DNA from 4 places in the Ruminococcus sp. Marseille-P328 genome. Region 2 is predicted to be linked to each of the others. Evidence: riboswitches for the same ligand, from Rfam matches in the RefSeq annotation. Region 2 holds a riboswitch; each other region holds the start of a gene.

The links. Region 2 has a riboswitch for cyclic di-GMP ahead of ACESTK_RS17100 (leucine-rich repeat protein). Riboswitches for the same ligand answer to the same signal wherever they lie in the genome.
Region 1: linked by a shared signal. The riboswitch ahead of ACESTK_RS05425 (substrate-binding periplasmic protein) and the one ahead of ACESTK_RS17100 (leucine-rich repeat protein) in region 2 are both predicted to bind cyclic di-GMP.
Region 3: linked by a shared signal. The riboswitch ahead of ACESTK_RS16270 (hypothetical protein) and the one ahead of ACESTK_RS17100 (leucine-rich repeat protein) in region 2 are both predicted to bind cyclic di-GMP.
Region 4: linked by a shared signal. The riboswitch ahead of ACESTK_RS01555 (response regulator) and the one ahead of ACESTK_RS17100 (leucine-rich repeat protein) in region 2 are both predicted to bind cyclic di-GMP.

Annotation. Positions count from the first base shown of each region.
Region 1 is NZ_CAXUBQ010000005.1:111,899-115,173, reverse strand. It holds gene ACESTK_RS05430 (ATP-binding protein) at 1-467, opposite strand, end outside; gene ACESTK_RS05425 (substrate-binding periplasmic protein) at 451-1,266, opposite strand; cyclic di-GMP riboswitch class I at 1,393-1,468, opposite strand; gene ACESTK_RS05420 (hypothetical protein) at 1,643-1,816, opposite strand; gene ACESTK_RS05415 (LysR family transcriptional regulator) at 1,843-2,736, opposite strand; gene ACESTK_RS05410 (alpha-L-fucosidase) at 3,013-3,275, opposite strand, start outside.
Region 2 is NZ_CAXUBQ010000028.1:19,032-22,306, forward strand. It holds gene ACESTK_RS17100 (leucine-rich repeat protein) at 1-1,269, opposite strand, end outside; cyclic di-GMP riboswitch class I at 1,340-1,415, opposite strand; gene ACESTK_RS17105 (hypothetical protein) at 1,600-2,298, shown strand; gene ACESTK_RS17110 (hypothetical protein) at 3,165-3,275, opposite strand, start outside.
Region 3 is NZ_CAXUBQ010000025.1:42,495-45,769, reverse strand. It holds gene ACESTK_RS16280 (MBL fold metallo-hydrolase) at 1-119, shown strand, start outside; gene ACESTK_RS16275 (LacI family DNA-binding transcriptional regulator) at 213-1,244, shown strand; cyclic di-GMP riboswitch class I at 1,433-1,516, shown strand; gene ACESTK_RS16270 (hypothetical protein) at 1,687-2,703, shown strand; gene rho (transcription termination factor Rho) at 3,137-3,275, shown strand, end outside.
Region 4 is NZ_CAXUBQ010000001.1:334,545-337,819, reverse strand. It holds gene ACESTK_RS01565 (alpha/beta hydrolase) at 1-460, shown strand, start outside; gene ACESTK_RS01560 (helix-turn-helix domain-containing protein) at 463-912, shown strand; cyclic di-GMP riboswitch class I at 1,046-1,121, shown strand; gene ACESTK_RS01555 (response regulator) at 1,285-3,275, shown strand, end outside.

The DNA of each region.
Region 1 (3,275 bases), on a different contig from region 2:
GAATAAGATCTTTCTTCATATCCGGTAAAATCCATAATAATGTCTTTTTGCAGATACTCCGTAATCTCATCAGTCAGAGACTCATCCGTACTGTATTCGCAGTCCGTCTTTCCCTCTGTATCCAGTACAATGATACCATCCACCCAGAGAGTCTGCAGGTTTTCTTTCAGGAACTCCCGGCTTAGATGACCGCCGTTTTCTTTTTCCGTTTTAATATTTGTACTCATCTGTCTGGCACTTTCAATAGCACGGAGGAGGCTTTTGGATTCCGAAGATTCATTATAATGGGTGTAGGTGGAACACTGCACTTTGACATAATTTACAATCTCTACCATTCTTTTCTCTGCTTCCGTTTTCTCCGCATGAAAGAAATAAAACAGAGAGACTACTGCCACACAGATTCCAATCATACCACCGAGCAGCTGGATTCGTTTTTCTTTTTTCTTTCTCTTAATATCCAAGATCATCCACCTCCAGATATTTCTGGGGATCATCCAGATATTTTCCAATAATTTTCAGGGATGTGCCATCCTGACGCATTTCTTCCAGAGTCTGGCTCATCTGCTCACAGATTCCTCTGTCATCATCTTTTGCAAAAGCGACACCTATTCCAGTGATCATCAAAGGTTCTTCCAGGATACAGAAGCTTGCATCATAATCCTTCATATACTGAACAATCGATTCCTCATGTGCGGCGACTGCATCTACATAGCCTTTTCCCAGAAATGTATAGATCAGTTCCCTGTGTCCTAGGCTGATCAGATTGCCCAGCTTTGGGATTCTTTCATCTGTCCGGTTCAGAAAGATGCCTTCCGGTTTGGTTGTGGACTGGACAGCAAGGTTCTTTCCCTCCAGGTCATTCAGGCTGTAGATATCGCTGTTCTCATTTACAGCGACCACCTGACGGCTTGCTATGTACGGTCCTGCCCAGCGGTAATCGTCAAGACGTCCTTCCATAGAAAAGCAGCCCATGATACAGTCAATCTCTCCGCTCTCTACCAGTTCTTTTTTCTTCTCCCAGTTGATCTGGACAACCTCCACCTGATATCCCATTCTTTTGAAAGCTTCTGTAGCCAGTTCTACATCTATACCCGTCGGTACACCATCCTCATTCAGATAATTGTATGGTGGATAGTTATCGCTTCCGAGGGTAATAACAGGCTTTTCAGTTTCTTCTTTCGTGTTATCTTTGTTTTTACACCCTGCCAGGGTGACTGCTAAAATTCCCGCAAGCAGAATGCCTGCAATCACTTTTTTTCCTTTCATTTTCTGTCTATCCTAACTATCCTTCTCGTATTTTTCATATCTGATTCCCTGCCATAAAATTATTATTGTTACGTCTATGAAATAACACCGTAAAAAAACACTGTCTCACAGACAGTGCACCTCAGTTCATGCAACTGGCTGCCATTTTACAGGCCCTATAGCTTTGCGTCACAGACTTTCGTCTGTTTTGCCGATTTTCTTATTATAGCTTTTAAAATTCTGCAAAAAACCTATTTTATTATACTCCATTGCTCCACTTTACACAAGAAAAACCTCACCGCTTTAACACTTAAAAATTAAAAAAAGAACAGCCGATACATATACTCGAACTGTTCTCCTTCTTCCGAAGTCCACGCAGCATTGACATTACTGTTTCCTACTCATTTGTACTCAGATCGTTCCATATCCTTGGAACTTCTTTTTGCTCTTCTGTCAGCTTCTCCGAATTAATATCATAGGTTATTACGTTTTTACTTTCTTCTACGTTTTTGTGAGGCGGCCAGCCTGTAATAGGGCCAACTTCCGGATCTTTTGCATTATTAAAATGCATTCTAAAATTTTTTCCATACACTTGGTTTAACCCCGCCCGGATACAATTGTATTTTTTAGTTCCCTTGCCGCAGCTCCCATAGGATGCTGGCTGTCATACACCAGGCAGATCTGGCGTTCCGGAATTTCATCTTTTAATGGAATCTGTACGATCTCTTTTTTCAAAAGGGAAGGTGCAGCCATTGGCTGGGGCAAAAAGGCAAGCCCGAGCTCGCATTTTACCAGAGGCAGGATCTGATCCGCAGTGGCAGCTTCCGTATCCGGGGAAAGATCCAGGCCATGGGACAAAAATACGCTGTTGTAAAATTTATAGGTCATAGTTTCCCGCCCAAGAGAAATCATCGGATAGTTCTTTACCTCCCGAAGGGAAAGTTCCTGGCTGCCAAGGGCAGTAAAAGTAGTGCCTCCAACCAGAATCTCCTGAAACGGCATGAGCATGATCTGTTTCAATGGGGAATCCACCTCTGCCGGAGTGGAAACTACTGCAAAATCAATCTTTCCGCTTTTAACAGCTTCAATGGCTTCCGGTGTGGAATGGTTGTAAAGCTTCAGCCGGATTCCCGGATAAGTCATGTGAAAACTTTTTAATTTATCCAGCAGGAAAATATTGAGGGCAGTTTCACTGGCACCGATGGCTACACTTCCGTGAGATAATCCGGAGCTGTCTGCCAGCTCCTCTTCTGCTGCCTGAAACTGCTCCATTGCACTTAGCACATGATTATAAAGCCGTTCTCCTTCCGGAGTGAGCTGTACGCCGCGGTTGGTACGGATAAATAAAGTGGTATTCAGCTGTTGTTCCAGACAATTCATGGCCCGGGTAATATTAGGCTGGCTGTTGTTTAACGCCTGAGCCGCCTTGGTAAAATTGTGGTATTTTGCCACATAATAAAAAATCTTATAATACTCGAAGTTAACATCCATAATATTTTTCCTTTTCTTTTGGCATATCATATGTTTATTTCAGTTATATCAATTATAGTTTTTACTTATTTCTACGTCAAGCGTATTATGTACTCGAAAACCATATGGCGTTGTACTTGCCACATGCTTCCCTCTTAAGGTAGAAACTACCACCACCTCCCCTGTATATCGCTTAAGAGGAAAATACCCTTTAGGATGATTTCTACTCCTAAAGGGTATTTTTATAAATAATTATTTATTTAATTTATGAAATAATATAAAACAATACTTAACCGCTCAGGTATTTTCCGGATAAATCCCAATAAACGTTAGAAGCGGAAGTACACGGAAATCATGTAAAACAATTTTCATTTCCCTGGCTTTTTTCCCCTTAACAGGAATGATCTTCTGATAGCCAATTACCGTTCCTGTGTAAATACTGTTCCATATTTCCCCTTCTTTAACAAATACCTCATATTTTTCTACTCTCTGGCTATAGCAGACAGCCTCTTTTAATACCAGATACCCCAAATTGTATGAGTCGTCCAGGCAAATCGTTA
Region 2 (3,275 bases):
TACTACAATGGTATGCTCTATTTTAGCAATTCTTTCTATTTTGATTTCATTACATCTGCTACAAGTATATGTTTTTTCTCCATTCTCCGTACAAGTAGGTTCTTTGGTTATCGTTCCTTCATCCCACATATGACCTAATGCTGGAACACTTTTCTGCTCTAGTATCACTTCTCCACATATCGAGCAATGACTTCCTTCTGTTTTACCTGGCTGTACACATGTTGCTTCTACAGCTGGATTTATTGCAACTGTATGACCTGTTGCAGGTATCTCCTTGATTAAAGCATCTCCACAGAATTTACAAGTTTCAGTTTTTTCTCCTGCTTGAGTACATGTTGCAGCCTTAGTAATTTGTTCTTCATATACATGAGTATGATTTGGATCATAATTATAATATACTTTGGCTTTACATAATTCTGTTTCGATAACACCTATTGCATCCCACTCTTCACTTGTGCCAGTATATTTTACCACCTTTAATCCGCATCCAAGAAATGCAATATTACTAATATATTTAACGTTTTTAGGAATAGTAATATCATTCATATTTAAACAGCCACAAAATACACCATCTTCTATTCTAGTAACATTTTCTGGTACTATTATGTTGGTTAAATTTTTACAATCAATAAATGCATATGGTCCAATTTTAACAACACTTTCTGGTATTACAACATTTTCCAATTTATTACAAGTGTCAAACGCATTTCCACCAATACTTGTTATACCCTCTGGAATTACAATATTTGTCAAATTAGTGCACTTTTCAAATGCACACTCCCCAATTGTTGTTACTCCACTATTTATAATAATGTTAATTATATTTTTTGATTTCCATGGTGCATATTTATTTATATAATAATCATACATCTTACCAGTACCACTAATGGTCAATGTATATCCATTAGTCCCATCTCCGGTAATTGTATAAGTCAGATCATCTCCGCATTTTCCAGTCTCAACAACACCTTCGGCATCAGCAAATACCTGAGTTTCTGGATCAGTTTCATCTTCTAACTCTTCTTCGGCTACAAAATCTTCACTCTCACCATCTGAAAATCCAGTGAAATCCTCTGAGCCTTGATCTATTTCCGGTACAGATTCTCTCACATCTTCAACAGATTCTTCAGTTACATCTTCTGTAATCTCTTCACCATCAGAGAATCCATCTTCCAAGGCAACATCTTCTGCAGCGAACACATTACCAGGCATTCCCGAAAATGCTATTGCAGATGATAACAATACTGCTAAAATCCTTTTCTTCCTCATATCTCTTTTCCTCCTTAAAATAAAAGCACTACTTACCAGAATATATTTCAGACAAGCAATGCTCTTTTCACGTTGCAACTGGCTACCATTTTACAGGCCCTATAGCTTTGCGCCGTAGCCTTTCGACTACTTTGCCTGATATTCGGTTTTTGCTTGATTTATATAAGCAAAATTATACGCTTATGGTATGGGAAAGTCAACAAATACATGGTACAGTTTGGTCTTATATTGGATGTTTTTCATAAATTTTTATGGTATTTTAAGGATAGTGGTGCTATACTTGAGGAAAATAGATTGTGGTAACGTTATTAATGAAAAGGAGCATCTTATATGGGCGAAATAACAATCTCCAAAATATTTGAGCAAAATATAAATGGCGAAACCAAACGCTTTTTTCGAGAATATCGTATTACCTGCGAGCAGCTTACAGAAAGTACAAGATTTTGTCATAAATACAATCAAAATTGTTTTGTGTGTTCTTTAAAATTTGAACAGTTCCCAAAAAAGGGTGAAAATATTGCCTACTGCGAAGGCTCCAACACTACACTTGTATCTAAAGCAAAAGAAAATAAACCAATAACAATTATTAAGCGTAAAAAGAAATGTCCAAATGTCGAACACCTAAAAAAAATTGATCCAACGAAACCCATAGTACAACTTGAAACGGCCAAAAAGTTAGCTCGTATTAAGCCTTCAGCTATTACGCATAAAAGCTCTAATATTTTTGAACGTCACCCGAATGCTAAAATTGTGCCAAACGTTGCCCCTAAACCAAATTTGTCTCCAAGCAAAAAAAGGCACAAAAAGAAGAATAACAGCGTAAGCAACAATACATCTTCACCGGTTGGAAGAACATTAACAACTTCTCCTAAATATGCTTTTACCAAAATGAAAATCCATCGATCCAGAAAAAAAAATAGATATACTATATCTCCTCAAAAATATAGCACTTGCTGGAGATGCGGTGCCCCTTGTTATGGTGGAACACATTACTGTTTTGAACATCTGAAAGAAAACAACGAATATTAATACCTGTTATAAAAATACATAATGGAGGTTCCAACCGTGAAAAGCAATTCCGTTTACCAAAAGAAGAAGCCTCGCATGTATGATGGTAGGAAAAGTGTTTTGCATGTGCCTGATAGTGGATGCAACTTCTATAAAACACGAAAAACTGGAAGACTGGGATCAACTGTGAAAATTATATAGTAGATAAAAAATCTTGCAAACTTGACAGCAAAATATGTATAGATTCTTCTCGTTGTCCATTTTACAAAAGAAAGAAGCCAACAAAGAAATAATTACTGCAATTCCTAATGTTGATACTCTGCCTGGATCAAGCTTCCCAGGAATATTATATATCAGCCACACAGAGCCACGATAAATCAAAGGCGATACAGTATAAAAATCGCCCCTTTCAAATCCTTATATTTACTGGCTTCTCAGAGAGTCAAAATAAAGTCGAACCGTATCGAAAAAAGTCAATGTTTATAAGGGTTTACGGACTATGAGACATGAAATTTTGTGCAATTTTTGTTATTTATTTAACAATCTAATTTTGCACAAGCCCTTTAAAAATAAGGATTTATACGATACCATGGTCGATACCTTGAAACACTTGCAAGTACATGCAATCCCTTATAAATACTGCTATCGCAACGCTTCAAAATGTGATTATATTGTTATTTTTTTAACAATATATATTTAAAGGTGGAGGGGGTACTTTTTACTAGCCATAAAAACACTACCACTGCTCCCCCAGGGGGTACTTATAAACTCTGGAATTTTTACATGCCCCGGTCAAATACATGTCGGTATATACCGCAGAAATTATTTTCCAATCTGGCAGTAGGGCAAAAAAGAGAGACCATTTCTGATCCCTCTTCCACCAGCTCTTATGAATAAAATGTTAATGATACAACTTTTCCATTTGTTACTTTAAGAATCACCATAAGACCATTTAATTTCTTACAGCATTTCAAAGCTTCATATTTTTTTGCAGGTAT
Region 3 (3,275 bases), on a different contig from region 2:
TCGTAGAGGGAACTGCAACTCCAGAGCCTATTGATTTCAGCCATATGTCTTCAGAACCGGCTGTTCTCTACAAATACGGAAAAGGAAATATCGCCTATAACGACAAGCATATTTGCTGATAAATAATTTTTTTACAAATTTTATTGAAAATCATTTGCCATGATATGCCAGTACATATATAATGAACACATTGTTGCATGAGGAGGGCAGTTATGGAGCAGATAACAATTAAAGAGGTTGCGAAACTGTGTGGCGTAGGAGTCAGCACGGTGTCCAGGGCTATTAACAATCACCCGGACATTAATCCTGAAACGAAACAGAAGATTCTGGATATTATCAAAGAGTATAATTATGTACCGAATAACAGTGCCAGAAACCTGAAACGAGCTGATTCAAATACGATCGCAGTTATGGTAAAAGAAATCAGCAACCCATTCTGGGGTGTTATGCTGCATGTGTTGGAGAAAAAGGTTCGTGAAAGAAAATACTGCCTGGTATTGCAGAATGTAGCAGATGATGAAGATGAAGTTGAGCTTGCGCTTCAACTGGAAAAAGAGAAAAAGGTCAAGGGAATCATATTTCTTGGTGGTATGTATGATTATGATGAGTCAAAGCTGAGAATGGTGAGGGTTCCGTATGTGATCGCCAGTTCCGGAAAAACAATTCCGGAGGATACTGGATCTTATACTCGAAGCGCTCTTGTAACAATTGATACAGAGATCGAGAGCCAGAATATGGTTGATTATCTGTGCAGCTGTGGACATAAAAGAGTTGCGTTCATTACTTCCGGAGATGAAGGTCTGGGAAGGTGCCATCTGAATGGCTATAAAAGGGCATTGGAGAAAAATGGACTGGAGTACGATGAGAAGCTTATAGTCCGTTTAAAGCCGGGGAATAGAATTTATACTATTGAGAATGGTTATAACAGTACCCGTGAGCTTTTGGAATCAGGAGTAGATTTTTCCTGTATTTATGCTATTTCAGATACTTTGGCTGTAGGAGCCTGCAAAGCAATTATTGACAGCGGTAAAAGAGTACCGGAGGATTATTGCGTGGCAGGGGCTGATGGACAGGATATTGCAGAATATTATCATCCATCTATTACTACTTTGGAATATCCCAGAGTGGAAACTGCACAGCAGAGTATTCGTACTTTGTTTGACATGATTGACCGGAAAAAGGTGGTTAAACGGCAAATGCTGGCCGGAAGACTCATAGAACGGGAATCTACACGTAAACTGTGAGGGGTGTATGTTACTACCCAGACAGCGAAAAGAAATCTGTGAAATTATTTGAGAATGATTATCAGTTGTTACGGTCAGCTCAGATAGTTTTACAGATTTTTTCATTTTTGTATTTTTTAGACGGATTTTTGTGAATTTTAACAAAGAAAATCCGTTGACAAAAGTGAGGACTTGCTCTATTATAAGAAATGAATAAAAGGCAAACCTGTTGAAAGACAGGGACGCAAAGCCAAGGGTCTAAGGTCTCAGGACTATGACAGCCGGTTGCCGCATTGATATTGATTAGGTAATGTAATATGACAGGAGACGTGGTTCTTCTATTTGTGGCGACCGTTTATTTAATCTGATAAACGGTTTTTTTATTTCCACAAACTGATGGGACTGATAGTTTCCGGATAGCGGCAAGTCAGTTACATTATGGTTCAAGAAAGGTGTGTTATTTATGAAAGGAAAGAAATTAGCAGAGTGGCTCGCAAATAAAAAAGTTGTTTCCAGTTGTGCTGCTATAGCATTGGCAGCAGTGATCGGCGGCGTTTCATTATTCTCAGGAGTAGGAGAAACACCTGAATTCCCCAGTTACACAGATCCGATCATGGAGACTTCCATCATAGAAGATGAAACTCCACTGGCTTCCCAGCCGAAGACTACTGTGAAGACTACCTCCAGTACCAAGACAACTAGGAAGACTGTTAAATTAAAAAAGGCTTCCAAGAAGAGCTATACCAAGAAACTGAAAACCAAAACAAAAGTAACCAATAAAACAAATAAATCCGGTAATACAACAGTAGATACCAAGACAACCGTTGTTACCAAAGCAACAGCGAAATACACCAAGAAATCCAAAAAGAAAGTTGTTACATCCAAGATCACAACAACTGTTCAGACAACAACTACACAGCAGGTATCAATTAACAATGAGACCGCTGTAAGCACTACTTCTTCTGGTACTTCTGCTGCCCAGGTAACTGCAGCAGCAAACTCTTCACAGAACCAGAGCAAACACGAGGAAAATGTAGCAAGTGTTGCAGGCAAGATGGACAATCGTGTAATTGCAGCATATCAGCAGCTGGGATTTAAGCTTGTTGTTGATCCATCCGTCAACTATTCAGGATATTTTGATGCAAGATCAAGATCTATTACAATGAAGCAGATTGATGATTCTGTTTATCATGAGCTGGGTCATTTCCTTGCATTTATCGCAGGAAATGCAGATAAGACAGCAAGCTTCCAGAGCATTTTTGCAGCTGAGAAGGCAAATGTTACAGCTTTTAATAAAGCCTATGTAACACAGAATGCTTCCGAATATTTTGCAGAATCTGTTAAGGATTACATCCTGAACAATGCTTCCCTGAAGAGTAGCAGACCACAGACTTATGCAGCTGTTCAGAATGCACTGAATCAGATTACAGACGCACAGGTCGCTAAGATCCAGAAGATTTACGGAGCGTTCTGGAATTAATAATTTTAAAGATGACCGGCACCCGGAGAAATATCTCCGGGTGTTTTATTGTGAATAGCACAGGCGTGGGAAACCGGTATTTTATAAAAAGGTAAGTGACAGCTGGTACTTATCTTTGGGTCACCGGGAGAACAGGACTCTTATATATGTCGAAGAGTCGGGATATGCGTCGACAGAAAATTCTTGCAATGAAAAACCTTAGGTGTGTATAATACAAAACAAAGGTTATCACTTTCTTGCAGGCAGGGATAGATATATTTGGAATGGATGTAGACACGGCGCCTGAAATGTGTTAAAATAAACTTTAATAAGTTTTTTGAAGGATGTTTTTATAATTCAGTATATAGCTTCTGTCTAATCAGACATTTGTATCCCGTTAAATCAAAATTGAAATGTGTTTTAGAATTGTATTAGTCGAAGAGGTAGATGATTGATGAAAGAAAAGTATGAATCATTATCCCTGGCTACGCTGAAAGACTTGGCAAAAGCCAGAGGACTGAAGGGCATTTCTACTATGAGAAAGCCTGAATTAATTGAACGTATGCTGGAAGAGGACAGGAAAGAACAGACTG
Region 4 (3,275 bases), on a different contig from region 2:
TTATGCAAAGAAACAGTCACTGAATGCCCTCAGAACACAAGAATACCGTAAAGGCGAGTATTCCAGAAGCGGTGGTTGTGTTCCACTTCCGGTTCCGGAAGATGCCCCTCTCTTCGTAAAAGATTATAGTGAGTATTATAAAGGCAGATGTTATCATAAAAGGAGCCTGAATTCCAATGGGGGCTGGAACAGTATTGGATGTATGTCATTTATGAATCAGCCAATATTAAAGTATTGTAATGAAATCAGAAGTGCAGTCCTTATCGTTCATGGAGAAAAAGCGCACAGTTATTATTTTGGAAAAGATGCTTATGAAAATATGATCAAGGACAGCAAGTACACATCCAATAAAGAGTTGCTGACAATTCCAGGGGCTGTTCATACAGATCTTTATGATAATCTGGATGTAATCCCATTTGATAAAATCCAGAAATTTTTTAAAGAAAATGGGGTTGGTTAATCATGACATTTGAAGAATATTTGAGTAATATGAATCACGGATATACTGTAGACGGTGGAAGTGAAGACCATCTGATCATGCATGAGCTGTCTCAAAGGGCATTAAAAATAACGATGGAGTTGAATAACAAATATCATACAAAAGAAGAAATTGTACAGCTTGCTTTGCCATATGAGATCCTCCTTCAGCATGCCTCTATTGTATCATGCTTATGTGTATTTGGAATTTCCCAGTCATCACTGGGAAGAATCATGGCGCAGGAAAACCTGCCGTCGCTGATCACACTTGAAAAAATATGTACAGCTTTGGGCGTGACATTATCACAGTTTTTTCAGGAAGGTAATTCAGAGAATCTGACAGAAAAACAGAAAGAAGTTTTAAGGATATGGAATAATCTGAGTACAAATGAGCAGGAAACAGTGATGTCAATGCTGCGTGGTCTTCGGAAGTAGAAGAATAGTTCGAGTATATGTATCGGCTGTTCTTTTTTTATTTTTGTCGTTAAAACGGTAATGTTTTCTTGTGTATACTAGAGCATTAAAGTATAATGAAATCAGTTTTTTTGCATAAGTATTAAAGCTATAATAAGGAAATCGGCAAACCAGATGAAAGTCTGGGACGCAAAGCTATAGGGCCTGTAAAATGGCAGCCAGTTGCATGAAATGAGGTTGCACTGTCTGTTTGGCAGTGCTTTTTTATGGTAGAGCACTTGAATAAGTAATACAGAAGCTGTTTGGAAAAATAGCGGGGAGGTTATTGACAATTAATGAATGTAAAATTAAAATCTGGAAGCAAGCAACTGTAGCCTAGAGGAGGGGAGAAAGATGAAGAAGTGCAAATTAGTACAGAATATAATGAATTTCAAATTTTGTTACATTATATTTTGCACAATTATATGTTTTATTGTTTTATCCGTTCCTACATTTGCCAAAGAAAACTCTGACAATGTTATCCGGGTAGGATCTTTTGAAGAAACTTATAATACCGTCAATGAAAAGGGAGAAAGAAGCGGCTATGGTTATGAGTATCTTCAAGATATTGCAGGTTATGCAGGATGGACATATAAATACATAACAAGTGATTGGAAAAACTGCTTTACACAGTTGGAAAATGGAGAGATTGATATTCTTGGTGACATTTCCTATACAGACGAACGTGCTGAAAATATGCTTTTTTCCGATATGCCTATGGGGGAAGAGAAATATTACATCTATACGGATGCATCCAATATGGATCTTACAGCAGGAAATCTGGATTCTTTTGAGGGAAAAAATATTGGTGTGTTTAAAGATAATATAACGGAGGATGTGCTTAACGAATGGGAGTTAAAGTATGGTCTGCATATGCAGCATGTCAATGTTTCTAATACCGCAGAAGTTATGGACAAACTGTCGAAACATGAAATTGACTGCTTCGTTTCGGTAGAAGAATCCCGTTGGGAAGAATCGGATATTTCACCGCTTACAAGTATTGGAGAGACAGAAATCTATTTCGCTATAAATCCAGAACGTCCGGATATCAAAGAAGCACTGGATAGTGCTATGCGCAGAATCAAGGATGACAACCCATTTTACACAGATGATCTCTACAGGCGTTATCTTTCTGCACAGAGCAGCTCGTTTCTTTCAAAAGAAGAAAGTGAGTGGATCGGGCAGCATGGTGCAATCCGGATAGGGTATCTGAATCAGGATGGAGGTATCAGCAGTGTAGATCCATCAACAGGTAAACTGACAGGTGTTATTACAGATTATGTGGATCTTGCAGAAAATTGTCTGCAAGGTCAGACTCTGGAATTTGAATTAAATGGATATGAGACAAGAAGTGAACTGCTTCAGGCATTGCAGGATGGAAAAATAGACCTGATTTTTCATGCAAACCAGAATCCATACTTTGCAGAAACAAATGGATTTGCTTTGTCGGATACGCTGTTGACTCTCAATATGGCAGCAATTACGGCAAAGGATTCTTTTGATGAAAATAAAGAGAATATAGTTGCCGTTGAAAAAGATGATTTTGCATTGAAAGCATATCTTTCATACAATTATCCGCAATGGAAGGTTGTGGAATATGAAACATCAGATGCAGCAGTAAAAGCAATGCAGAAAGGGGAGACGGATTGTATTGTAAGCAATTCAGGTACTGTTTCAGACTATTTGAAAAATAATAAGCTTCATAGTGTTTTCCTGACAAAAGAAGCTGATGTTCCATTTGCTATTCTGCAGGGAGAACCGGTTCTTTTGTCCATTCTGAATAAAACACTGACATCTATGCCTACAACTCAATTTTCAGGTGCAGTAGTTTCGTATAATGCTTCCTTACGAAAAGTTACAGCGAAGGATTTTATTCAGGACAATTTACTGACAGTTTCACTTATCGCTGGAATTTCTTTTTTCGTTGTTCTGTGTATAATTCTTGATTCTTTGAAAAAATCAAAACGTGCGGAAGAAAAATCCAAGAAGTCTGCTGAGCAGGCATTGAAGCTGAATCAGGAGCTTGAAGAAAAACAGCAGGAATTACAAAATGCACTTGTAGAAGCACAGAGTGCCAATAAGGCTAAGACTTCCTTTTTAAATAACATGTCTCATGATATCAGAACACCGATCAATGGTATTATTGGTATGCTTACGATTCTTGAGAAAAGCGGAAATGATGCTGAGCGGGCAAAGGATTGCATGAATAAAATACATGAGTCATCGAAACTGCTACTATCATTGATAAATGATGTTTTAGATATGGCAAAGTTAGAATCAGATACAGTGGTTTTTGGTGATGAATCCATCAATCTGGATCAGGTATGTCAGGAAATCACGGAGTC